2 regions of the Microbacterium sp. SORGH_AS_0969 genome follow, and region 1 is predicted to be linked to the other one. Evidence: predicted binding sites of a transcription regulator. Region 1 holds the regulator's gene; the other holds the start of a gene.
The links. Region 1 encodes HspR, which represses chaperone genes until heat shock. Its sites were predicted from a motif close to AAGTTGAGTCNNNNNGACTCAACTT; they were not measured.
Positions count from the first base shown of each region.

Region 2: a site for HspR is predicted at 4,079-4,103, ahead of QE388_RS12945 (ATP-dependent Clp protease ATP-binding subunit). Genes of this name have one in related genera too.

Region 1 covers NZ_JAUTAG010000001.1:1,525,030-1,530,845, forward strand. The annotation lists gene QE388_RS07135 (DnaJ C-terminal domain-containing protein) at 1-934, shown strand, start outside; gene QE388_RS07140 (heat shock protein transcriptional repressor HspR) at 1,013-1,450, shown strand; gene QE388_RS07145 (hypothetical protein) at 1,720-2,313, opposite strand; gene QE388_RS07150 (HutD family protein) at 2,346-2,828, opposite strand; gene QE388_RS07155 (IclR family transcriptional regulator) at 2,953-3,627, shown strand; gene QE388_RS07160 (ABC transporter ATP-binding protein) at 3,624-4,721, shown strand; gene QE388_RS07165 (ABC transporter permease) at 4,718-5,368, shown strand; gene QE388_RS07170 (ABC transporter permease) at 5,365-5,816, shown strand, end outside.
Region 2 covers NZ_JAUTAG010000001.1:2,758,091-2,763,906, reverse strand. The annotation lists gene QE388_RS12955 (LLM class flavin-dependent oxidoreductase) at 1-185, opposite strand, end outside; gene QE388_RS12950 (LLM class flavin-dependent oxidoreductase) at 182-1,063, opposite strand; gene QE388_RS12945 (ATP-dependent Clp protease ATP-binding subunit) at 1,544-4,063, opposite strand; gene QE388_RS12940 (hypothetical protein) at 4,166-4,999, opposite strand; gene QE388_RS12935 (EI24 domain-containing protein) at 5,114-5,816, shown strand, end outside.

The sequences.
Region 1 (5,816 bases):
GGGCGTGAGCGCGGCCGATCTGAAGAAGACCTACCGCAAGCTGGCGCGCCAGTACCACCCCGACTCGAACCCGGGCGACGCGAAAGCGGAGGCCAAGTTCAAGGAGATCAGCGAGGCCTACTCGGTGCTCAACGACCCCGAGCAGCGCGAGGAGTACGACCAGATCCGGGCCATGGGCTCGGGGGCGCGCTTCTCGGCTCCGGGGACGGGCGCCGGCGGCGGTTTCGACGACGTGTTCAGCCGTTTCGGTCAGCAGCGCGGGGGGACGGCGGGTGGACCCGCCGGCTTCGAGGACTTCTTCTCGATGTTCGACCAGGGCGGAGGGGGCTTCGGCTCCGGACGCTTCGGTCAGACGACGGGCGGGTACCGCGGCTTCGGCGGTCCTCAGCGCGGGGCCGACGTCACGGCGCGCACGACGATCGACTTCGTCACCGCGGCGAAGGGCGAGACCATCACCCTGCAGGGTGAGGACAACAAGCCCTTCAAGGTGAAGATCCCGGCCGGGGTCTCGGACGGGCAGAAGATCCGCCTGCGCGGTCGCGGCCGCCCCTCGCCCGATGGGGGAGAGAGCGGCGACATCGTCGTGACGGTCGCGGTGCGTCCGCACCCGGTGTTCACGCGTGACGGCCTCAACCTGCGGCTGACGGTCCCCGTGACCTTCACCGAGGCGGCTCTCGGCGCGACCATCGAGGTTCCCACCCTCGGCGGCGACCCGGTGCGGCTTCGTGTGGCCCCGGGCACTCCGTCGGGGCGCGTGCTGCGCGTCAAGGGGCGTGGTATCCAGACCTCCAAGGGCACCGGCGACCTGCTCGCCGAAGTCCAGGTCGCGGTCCCCGCGCACCTCGACGACGCCGCCCGCGAGGCCCTCGAGCGTTTCCACGAGCTCGAACCGAAAGAGAATCCCCGCGCCGACCTGATGGCCAAGGCGCGATAACACCACCACGCCGGGGCTCGGCATCCGGAATCACGGATGCCGGGACCCCGGCGAACGGCACGAGCGAGAGGAGAAGACGTGGCCGACCGAGAGATCGATGAGGATTCCCCCATCTTCGCCATCGCCGTCGCCGCCGAGCTGTCGAACATGCACCCGCAGACCCTGCGGCAGTACGACCGGCTCGGCCTCGTCGTTCCCGCGCGGACCCAGGGCGGGTCGCGCCGGTACTCGAGCCGGCACGTGCAGCAGCTGCGCGAGGTCGCGCGCCTGTCGAGCGAGGGCATGAGCCTCCCCGCGATCGCGCGCCTGCTGACGCTCGAGCAGCAGGTGCATGACCTGTCGCGCCGCGTGAGCGACCTCGAGCGGCAGCTCATCGCCGAACGCGAGTCGCGCCCGGGTGCGCGCGTGTTCGCCGCCGGAGCGACCGGCTCGGTCGTGACGCTGCGTCACGGTGCGCGCGTGCGGCGCGCGACCGACATCGTGCTGTGGCGTCCGCGCGACGCGCACGGCGACTGACGCCGCCTCCGCGCCGCGAGCACGCTCTGTGCGGCGCGAGGCCCCTGCGCGCCGCGAGGCCTCCGCGTGCGAGGCGAGGTCCCTGAGCTCGAAGTGAGGTCCCTGAGCTCGTCGAAGGGACCGGGATGCCGCGGTCGCCCGGTGGCTTCGACAAGCTCAGCCACCTCTGCCGGGCTGCCGCGGTAGCCGTTGCGTCGACGGGCTCAGCCACCTCTGCCGGGCTGTCGCGGTAGCCCGTGGCTTCGACGCGCTCAGCCACCCCTGCCGGGTCAGGCGGGATCGAGGCGCAGAACGGCGGAGGATTCGCCGAGCTTCAAGTCGTCGACGATGCGCACCGTCCGGGCGATGGCATCCACGTCGCCGATGACCGTGCCGAAACGCTCGCGGTCGGAGCAGACCGCGGTGACCGTGACGAAGTGCGAGCCCGTGTCCCACGTGTACGTCGCGAACGGCGGCGTCTTCGGGTCGGTCGGCAGCGGCATCGCGAGCTTCTCGCCGACGCCGAGGTAGGTGCTGCGGAACGACTCGGTGTCGTCGTACTCCATCGGCATCATCGCCCGCGCGGTGCGCAGTTGCGGCGTCGCCTCCTGCAGCTGCGCCATGACGACGAGCAGCTCCGGGTCGCTCTTCCAGACCCACACGAGCACGCGGCCGGCCGCTCGGCGCATGAGCAGGGGAGCGGCCTGGCTGAGGATCCACGCGAAAGCTCCGCCGCCGGGGCGGGGTGTCGATCCCGCGGCGGTGTTCGCCTGGTTCAGCAGCATGCCGATGGCGGCCTTGCGATGGCGGCGGCCGCGGAATCCGAGAGAGCCCGTGACGGGCACCCAGCGGTCGGCGGGGGCGTCGGCCTGCAGTCGGGACATGGGTCCAGCCTAGAAGGAGCGACCGGGTGGAGTCAGTCCCCGTCCAGGCGCACCACGACGGAATCGGCCGGCAGCGGTTCGCGGGCGTCGAGCCGGATGACGTCGAAGCGCTCTGCGTCGACGATCGGTGCGCAGAGGACCGCGATCGCGGCATCCGGCAGCCGTGCACCGGCGGCGACGACAGCGAGAGTGGGCCGACTCTCGGATGCCATGAGGTTGACGGCATGACACGGGTGGTCGAGCGCCAGCAGGCGTGTCGTCGCGTCCCCGTCGAACCGCGCGATCTCACCGTGGCGGACGTCGAGCTCTTCGCCGTCGACCTCGAGGCGGACGCCGCCGCCCCACGGCACGAACGTGCGGTGCAGGTCGGGGAAGGACGAGAAGGCAGCGGGGTCGTCGAGTCGCGCGACGCTCAATCGCCAGGAGGTCTCGGTGAAGAGCGGCCACGTCTGCCCCCGCCCGTTGCGCCACGGCGTCGCGGGTGTCTCGGCGAAGCGGCGGATCACGGTGGCCATACCGGCACGGTACTCCACGCACTATTGCCATTCTGTGGCAACCGCGTTTTACTCGCTGGAAACATGAACAGCGGGACCGCGTAACAGCGGCCGCATAACGTCACTCGCAACGAAGGGAGGACGCATGGCCGAAACACCCACCCGCACCGTCGACCGGGCGCTGTCGCTGCTGGGGACCGTCTGCGATTCCGGACCGATCACCCTGGCCGACGCGGCCCGCGCCGCGGAGCTGTCCGCGAGCACCGCTCTCCGACTGCTGCGCACACTCGAGGCCCAGGAGTTCGTCCGCCGTGTCGCCGACGGCCGCTACGCCGCCGGAGCGCGCATCGTGCAGCTCGGTGCCCTCGCCCTGTCGAACGACTCGCTCGTCTCGCTCGCCGAACCCGCCCTCGCCCGCGTCGTCGCCGAGACGGGCGAGTCCTGTTACCTCGCCGTCCGCGGGGCGGGTGACACGGCCCTCTACATCGCGATCGTCGAGGGAACGCACTCCATCCGCCACGCGAGCTGGGTGGGTCGGACGATCCCGCTGCACGGGTCCGCCGCCGGTGCGGTGCTCGAGGGTCAGACCGGCGAGGCCGGCTACGTCGTCGTCATGCAGGGCGTCGAGGACGACGTCACCGCGATCGCCGCCCCCGTCGTCGTGGGCGGGAGGGTCGTGGCATCCCTCTCCGTCGTCGTCCCGAGCTACCGCACGACCGACGTCAAGAACGCGGCGATCGGACGCCTGCTCGTCGCGGAGAGCCGGTCGATCCTGGCGCACCCCGAACTTCCCGCTGCGGCTGAGGAGCGCGCTCGATGATCACCTTCCAGAACGTCACCAAGCGCTACGGCGACACGGTCGCGGTCGACGACCTGCAGCTCGTGGCGCCGTCCGGAAAGCTCACGATCCTCGTCGGCCCGTCGGGATGCGGCAAGACGACCTCGTTGCGGATGGTCAACCGGCTCATCCGGCCGACCTCCGGCGACATCCTGCTCGACGGGGAGTCGACAGCGGGCATGGATGTCGCCGCCCTCCGCCGCCGGATCGGCTACGTCATCCAGCACGCGGGACTGTTCCCGCACCGCACGATCGCCGACAACATCGCCACGACCCCGCGGCTGGCGGGCGTGCCCGCGAAGCAGGCGCGAAGCCGCGCGATCGAGCTGATGGAACGCGTCGGACTCCCGGCGTCGTTCGCCTCGCGGTATCCCTGGCAGCTGTCCGGGGGGCAGCAGCAGCGCGTCGGCGTCGCCCGTGCCCTTGCGGCCGACCCCGCCTTCATGCTGATGGACGAACCGTTCAGCGCCGTCGACCCCGTCGTCCGCGCGCAGTTGCAGGACGAGTTCCTGCGCATCCAGCGCGAAGAGGGAAAGACCATCGTCATGGTCACGCACGACATCGACGAGGCGCTCAAGCTCGGCGACTACGTCGCGGTGATGCGCACGGGCGGACGCCTCGCCCAGCTCGCCACCCCCGAAGAACTGCTGACCAGCCCGGCCGACGCCTTCGTCGCGGACTTCGTCGGGCGCGACCGCGGCTACCGCTCCCTCGGCTTCCGCTCGGTCTCCGACCTGCCGCTGACGCTCGAGCCGACCGTCGTCGTGGGCACCCCTGTGGCCGAGGCGCGGGGCGCGACCGACGACGACTGGCTCCTGGTGGTCGACGGCGAGCGGCGCCCGCTCGGTTGGGTCGAGCCGCGTCGTCTGAACGGCCCGATCGCCGTGTCCGACCTGAATCTCGCCGGCACCGTCGCTCCGCGCGAGGGAACCCTGCGGCAGGTGCTCGACGCAGCCCTCAGCGCCCCGAGCCGTCGCGGCGTGATCGTGGACGACGCCGGAGCGGTCGCGGGATCCGTGACGGCCGCAGCCGTGGTCGCGATGATCCCCGAGCTCGACGCGGGGGCGGCGGCATGAACCTCGACTGGGTGTTCCGCGAGAGCGACAACATCCTCGGACTGCTCGCGTCCCACATCGCACTCTCGGTCGTCCCGGTGATCGTCGGCCTCGTTCTCGCACTCCCGCTCGGTTGGGCGGCCCAGCGCAGCGGCGTGTTCAAGACGGGCCTGTTGAGCATCACCGGACTGCTCTACACGATCCCCTCTCTCGCTCTCTTCGTGCTGCTGCCCTCGGTGCTCGGGACCCGCATCCTCGACCCGCTCAACGTCATCGTCGCGCTGACCGTGTACACGCTGGCACTGCTGGTCCGCACGGTCTCGGACGGGCTCGACTCGGTCGCCCCCGAGACCCTGCAGGCAGCGGATGCCATGGGCTACCGGCCCCTTCACCGGCTGCTGTCGGTGGAGCTTCCGGTGGCCGTGCCGGTCATCGCGGCGGGGCTGCGCGTCGCGGTGGTCTCCAACGTCAGCGTCGTCTCGATCGCGGCTCTGATCGGCACCCCCCAGCTCGGACTGCTGTTCACGCAGGGCGCGCAGCTGCGGTTCCTCACCCCGATCATCGTCGGCATCGTGCTCTGTCTCGTGCTGGCCCTCGTGCTCGACGGACTCGTGCTGCTCCTGGCGCGCGTGATGACCCCGTGGACCCCGAGAGGAGCACACGCGTGATCGACTACCTGCTCGACCCGAACAACTGGACCGGGTCCGGCGGCATCCCGGTCCTCGTCGGACAGCACCTGATCTACACCGCCGTCGCCCTCGTCATCGCGGCAGCGATCGGGGTTCCCGCGGGCCTCTACGTCGGGCACACCGGACGCGGCGTCGTCGTCATCGCCGGCTTCGCGAACGCCCTGCGCGCCCTGCCGACGCTGGGACTGATCGTCCTGCTCGTCATGATCGTGGCACCGCTCATCGCGTCGGATCTCGCGTTCGTCATCCCCAGCATCATCGTGCTCGTGCTGTTGGCGATCCCGCCCATCATGACGAACACGTACGCCGGCATCCGAGCCGTGGATGCCGCCGCCGTCGACGCCGCCGTGGGGATGGGGTACCGGCCCCTCCGAGTGCTGTTCTCGGTGCAGGTGCCGTGCGCACTGCCGCTGATCATCTCGGGCTT
Region 2 (5,816 bases), 1.2 Mb from region 1:
GTGGCGAGGTGCAGACGGTCCGTCACCGTCGCCGCCGCGGCGAGCGCGGCAAGAGCGTCGCCGTCGGGGGTGTCGTTGATCCAGAGCGCGTGGAACCCGGCTCTCTCGACCTCGGGGGCGATGCGCGCGATGGCGTCGGGGCCGAGCGCTCCCGCGAGTCCGAGCGAGACGACACCGCGGGTCATGACACCCCTCCGGCGTTCGGGACAGCGATCGCCACCTGACCGACCGCGGCGTAGAAGGCCGCGAGGTCGACGTCATCCGTCGGGAGCAGCACGACATCGTCGACACCCGCGGCCTGGAACCGGGCGACGCCGTCGGCGACCTCCGACACCGAACCGGCGAGCACCCGATCCCCGGCATCGGGTCGGTCACCCGCCGCGGCGATTGCCCTTTCGCGGGCGTCGGGACCGAAGGCCGTGAGCACGTAGGCGACGACGTCGGTGCGGCCGTCGCGACCGGCATCCGCTCGCCCCGCCCGCACCACGCCGACGGCCTCGGCGATCTCGTCGACCGTGTGCCGGCTGTCGAGGATGACACCGTCGGCGACGGCACCGGCGAGAGCCAGCGTCTTCGGCCCCTCGGCCGCCGCGTAGACGAGCGGAGCCTCGGCGGGCGGCCAGTCGAGGGCGACCTCGCGCAGTCGGACGTACCTCCCCTCGGCGCTGACCGTGTCGCCCGCGAGCAACGAGCGGAGGGCGGGGAGCTGCTCGTGCATGAGCGTGAGCGGCGAGGCGGCCTTCGCCCCGACCTGACGCATCCAGTCCTGTACGCCGTGTCCGAAACCGGGGAGGAGCCGCCCGGGGAACATGCGCTCGATCGTCGCGACCTCCATCGCCGAGGCGGCGACGTTGCGGAGGGGCAACGGCGCGATCCCGACGCCGATGCGCAGGTGATCGGTGACGGCCAGGGCGGCGGCTGCGGCGGCCCAAGCGGAGGAGCGGAAGCAGTCTTCCCACAGCCACAGCTCCTCGATGCCGGCGTCTTCCGCCGCGCGCGCGGCGTCGCGCAGCTGCTCGGGCGGGTGGGGGTAGGGGCTGAAGATCGTGCCGATACGACTCATCCCTCTACTCTGCCCCGAACCTCCGACATCGGGCGAGGGTCGTGGCATCCGGTGGGCCGATCTGCTGGGGGCCCACGGGCTACCGCGTACCGTCCGGCGGAGATCACCGGCAACACGCCCACACCGACCCAGCCCCACCGGCGTGTCGCCCCCGAACTCCGCGCGACGGCACGGCCCCACGCCGGCCCCGAAGCCGGACGAACTCCGCAGGACGGCCCAGCCCGTACCGGCCCGCCGGCCGTCCGCTCACGGGCAGCCCCGTACCCTCCGGCGGAGATCACCGGCAACACTCCGCCACCGGCCCACCCCCACCGGCGTGTCGCCCCCGAACTCCGCGCGACGGCACGGCCCACCCCGGCCCCACGGCCCCGGCCCCAAGGCCGCCCACCCCCGACCACCCCGTGACGTCCCGCGGAGATCCCCGAACACGCGAAAGGCCCCCGGAACCCGAAGGTTCCGAGGGCCTGGAGCCCGACGGCCCTACGCCGCGAGAGCCGCGGACGCCGCGCGGACGACGAAGCCCGAGGCGTCGGCATCCACCGTCACCGCTCCCCCGTCGTTCAGCTCGCCCGACACGAACAGGTCGGCGATGCGGTCGTCGACCTCGCGCTGGATGAGGCGGCGCAGCGGCCGTGCGCCGTACTCGGGCTCGTACCCGACCTCGGCGAGGCGGTCGACGGCCGCGTCGGTGACCTCCAGAGCCACGTCGCGCGAAGCGAGTCGCCGCGCGGACGCGCCCAGCAGCAGCCGCACGATCTCGCGCAGCTGCGCCTTCTCGAGCTTCTGGAACAGGACGATGTCGTCGATCCGGTTGAGGAACTCGGGCCGCATCGCCTCGCGCAGCTTGCCCATGACGCGGTCGCGCACGTCCTCGGCGGCGAACTCGCGCGTCGCGAAGCCGATCGCGCCGGAACGGGATGCCAGGATCTCGGCGCCCAGGTTCGAGGTCATCACGATCACCGTGTTGCGGAAGTCGACCGTGCGTCCCTGGCCGTCGGTCAGGCGTCCGTCGTCGAGCACCTGCAGCAGCAGAGTGAACACGTCGGGGTGCGCCTTCTCGATCTCGTCGAACAGCACGACCGCGTAAGGGTTGCGTCGGACGCGCTCGGTGAGTTGACCCGCCTCGTCGTAGCCGACGTATCCGGGAGGGGCACCGACGAGGCGCGACACGGTGTGGCGCTCGCCGAACTCGCTCATGTCGAAGCGGATCACGGCACCGTCGTCGTCGAAGAGCGACCCCGCGAGGGCCTTCGCGAGCTCGGTCTTGCCGACGCCCGTGGGGCCGAGGAAGAGGAACGAACCGACGGGACGGTTCTCGTCTCCCATGCCCGTGCGGTTGCGGCGCACGGCCTTGGCGACCGCGGTGACGGCGTCGTCCTGCCCGATGACCCGGGCGTGCAACTCGTTCTCGAGCTGCGAAAGGCGTCCGCGTTCAGTCGCCGTCAGTCGGGCGACCGGGATGCCGGTGGACCGGCTGATCACCGCGGCGATCTCGGGCTCGTCCACCACGGCCGCGACCCGGGGGCCACGCGTCGCGTCGTCGAGCCGGGCCTGCACGGCGGCCATCTCGTCGCGCAGGCGCGAGGCCTCCTCGTAGTGCTCGGCTGAGACGGCGGCGTTCTTCTCCGCCTCGAGAGTGGCGAGCCGCTCCAACAGCGACGAGGTGTCGACCGAGACCCCGAGCTTCAGACGCAGGCGCGCTCCGGCCTGGTCGATGAGGTCGATCGCCTTGTCAGGGAGCACGCGGTCGGGAAGGTACCGGTCGCTCAGCTCGACGGCGGCGCGCAGCGCGTCGTCGGTGTAGGTGACGGCGTGGTGCTCCTCGTACGCCGAACGCAGACCGCGGAGGATCTCCACGGCATCCGTCAGCGAAGGCTCGCCCACGCGCACCGGCTGCAGACGCCGCTCGAGAGCGGGGTCCTTCTCGATCGTGCGGTACTCACGCAGCGTGGTCGCGCCGATGAGACGCACGTCGCCGCGCGCGAGACGCGGCTTGAGGATGTTGCCCGCGTCCATCGATCCGTCGCCGCTGCCGCCCGCACCGACGAGGGTGTGCACCTCGTCGATGAAGACGACGAGCTTCTCGGATGCCGCGATCTCCTCCATCGTCTGGGTGAGGCGCTCCTCGAAGTCGCCGCGATAACGTGCGCCCGCGAGCATCGCCGCGAGGTCGATCGAGACCACGCGGGTGCCGCGGAGCTGTTCGGGAACCTCATCGGCGACGATCGCACGAGCCAGTCCCTCGACGATCGCGGTCTTTCCGACGCCGGCCTCGCCGATCAGGACCGGGTTGTTCTTCGTCCGGCGGCTGAGGATCTCGATCGTCTGCTCGATCTCGTCGGACCGGCCGATGACCGGGTCGAGCTCGCCCGCCGTCGCGAGGGCGGTCAGGTCGGTGCCGAAGCGGTCGAGATACGGGGTCGTGGATGCCGTCTGCTCGGGCGCGGAACTCGGCTCGCCGCCCACGACGGTCTCGCGCACGCCCTGGGTCAGGGCCTCGGCCGTGACACCGGCCTGCGCGAGGATCTGCCCGGCGGGCGCGTCCTGCGCCAGCACGAGCGCGAAGAAGAGGTGGTCGGGGTCGACGTAGGTGGATCCTGCGGCCCGCGCGACCTGGAAGGCGTGGAACAGCGCGCGCTGGACGGAACCGGCGACGACGGCCCCGTCGACGTCGGCAGCGGGACCGGCCGCCGGGAGGCGGCTCTCGGCGGCGCGGGCGATCGCGACCGGGTCGGCGCCGAGGCGCGACACGGCCTCGCGCGCGGGCGACTGCCCCACGAGGACGTGGAGCACGTGAAGGGCGTCGAGCTCGCGCTGGCCCCGACCGAGTGCGTACCGGCCCGCCGCCTGCAACGCCTCTTGCGTGCGGGCGCTCAGGAACCTGCTGAGGTCGATGGACCGTTCGGCGCGGGCGCGCTCCCCCGCGAGGTAGCGGGCGAGGAACTCGTCGAACGACTGGGCACCGTTGTCCCCGGCGTCGGGGGTGAAGTCTTCGGGCACGAATGTCTCCTGTGATACATGAGTCAAGCTCACTCAAGTTTGAGACTTGAGCGGCCATGTATCAACTTCAACGACGTGGTTCCGAGGTTATTCCCGGCAATCTCACGCGCGCAGCGCGGGATCGGTGGCGTCCCAGAGTTCGACCGTCTGCACGAGCCAGAACACCGCGAACAGGACCACCACGACAGACTCCCCGAGGAAGATCGCCGGCACACCCCCCACGGTCGCCGTCGCCGCTCTTCCGGCGACCAGCACCGCGACCAGGGCGATCAGCACCCCCAGGATGCCGACCGCGACCACGGCGTACAGCACCCGGAAGCGACGCGCGGCGCGTTGGGGCCGCCACGCCGACACGGCGGCGACCACACCGATCACCGAGAAGAACCCGACGGCCGCGACGTTGTGCGCACCGCGGAGGAACGTCGGGAAGTCGGCGAGAGCCCACGACACGAATCCGACGACGATCAGCGCGATCCCGACCAGCGTCACGACAGTCCCCCACCCCGCGGACCCCTGCGTGCGAGCGAGGACCGCGGCGAAGATCAGGACGACGACGGAGAGGGATGCCACCGACACGCCGTTGTTGATCACTCCGGCGACCGCCGCACCCGGCACGCACACCGCGGCGCCCTCGCAGGAAGCGTCGGAGATCGGCGTGGGCACCAGCGCGACGACGAGAGCGAACACCGCCGCCACGTCGAGGAGTCCCTGCTCGATGCTGCGCCCGGAGAGGACGAGGAGCGCCAGCGCGATCGCGCACAGGCTCCCCACGAAGAGATCGCCCGCCGGCGTGTAGAACGCGGCGCTGATCGAGGAAAGCACACCCGCACTCGCGACCTCGAGCCCCACGGACAGCGCCAGAACGAGGGTCGCCGCCACGATCGACAACCGCACGTATCGGTAGGTGCGCTGGGTCGACGTCGTGCGGATCCGCATGCCCACATCCTGGCACCGGCCACCGACATGACCAGGCCGGGGCCGCGGATACCCGCCCACCCCGACCGTCGGCGCATCCGACCCGTGTCGGAGGCGTCTGCCAGACTCGTCGCCATGCGCGACTTCCTCGCCGGCGCCGGCCTCCTGCTCCGTGGTCTCGGCCAGTGGCGACGCACGCCGGGCGCGATGGCACTGGGGCTCATCCCGGGTGCCGTCGTCGGTCTGGCGTTCGGCGCCGCGCTCGTGGGGTGGGGCTTCTGGCTTCCGAGCCTCGTCGACGACTGGACGCCGTTCGCCGACGGATGGGAACCGTTCTGGGCCGCCGCCCTCCGCGTGGCAATCGGGGTCGCGTCGTTCGGTGCGGTGCTGTTCCTCTTCGCGGTCTCGTTCACCGCCGTGACGTTGACGGTCGGCGAGCCGATCTACGACCGGATCTGGCGCGCGACCGAGCGCTCCGCCCTCGGCGCGGTGCCGAACGTCGAGTACGGCTTCTGGCGGGGAGTGGGCGACAGCGCGCGGCTGGTGCTCCGTGGCATCCTGGTCGCACTTCTCGCGTGGCTGCTCGGGCTCATCCCCCTCGTCGGAGGGGTGCTCGGGGGTGTCGTCGGCCTCCTGCTGACCGGCTGGCTCCTCGCCGACGAACTCACCTCCCGCGCGCTCTCGGCCCGTGGCCTCGACCGCCGGGCGCGACGCACCCTCCTTCGCGAGCACCGCGCGAAGGCCCTCGGGTTCGGCGTCGCGACCCAGATCTGCTTCCTCGTCCCGCTCGGCGCGGTCGCGATCATGCCGGCGGCCGTGGCGGGGAGCACGCTCTGGG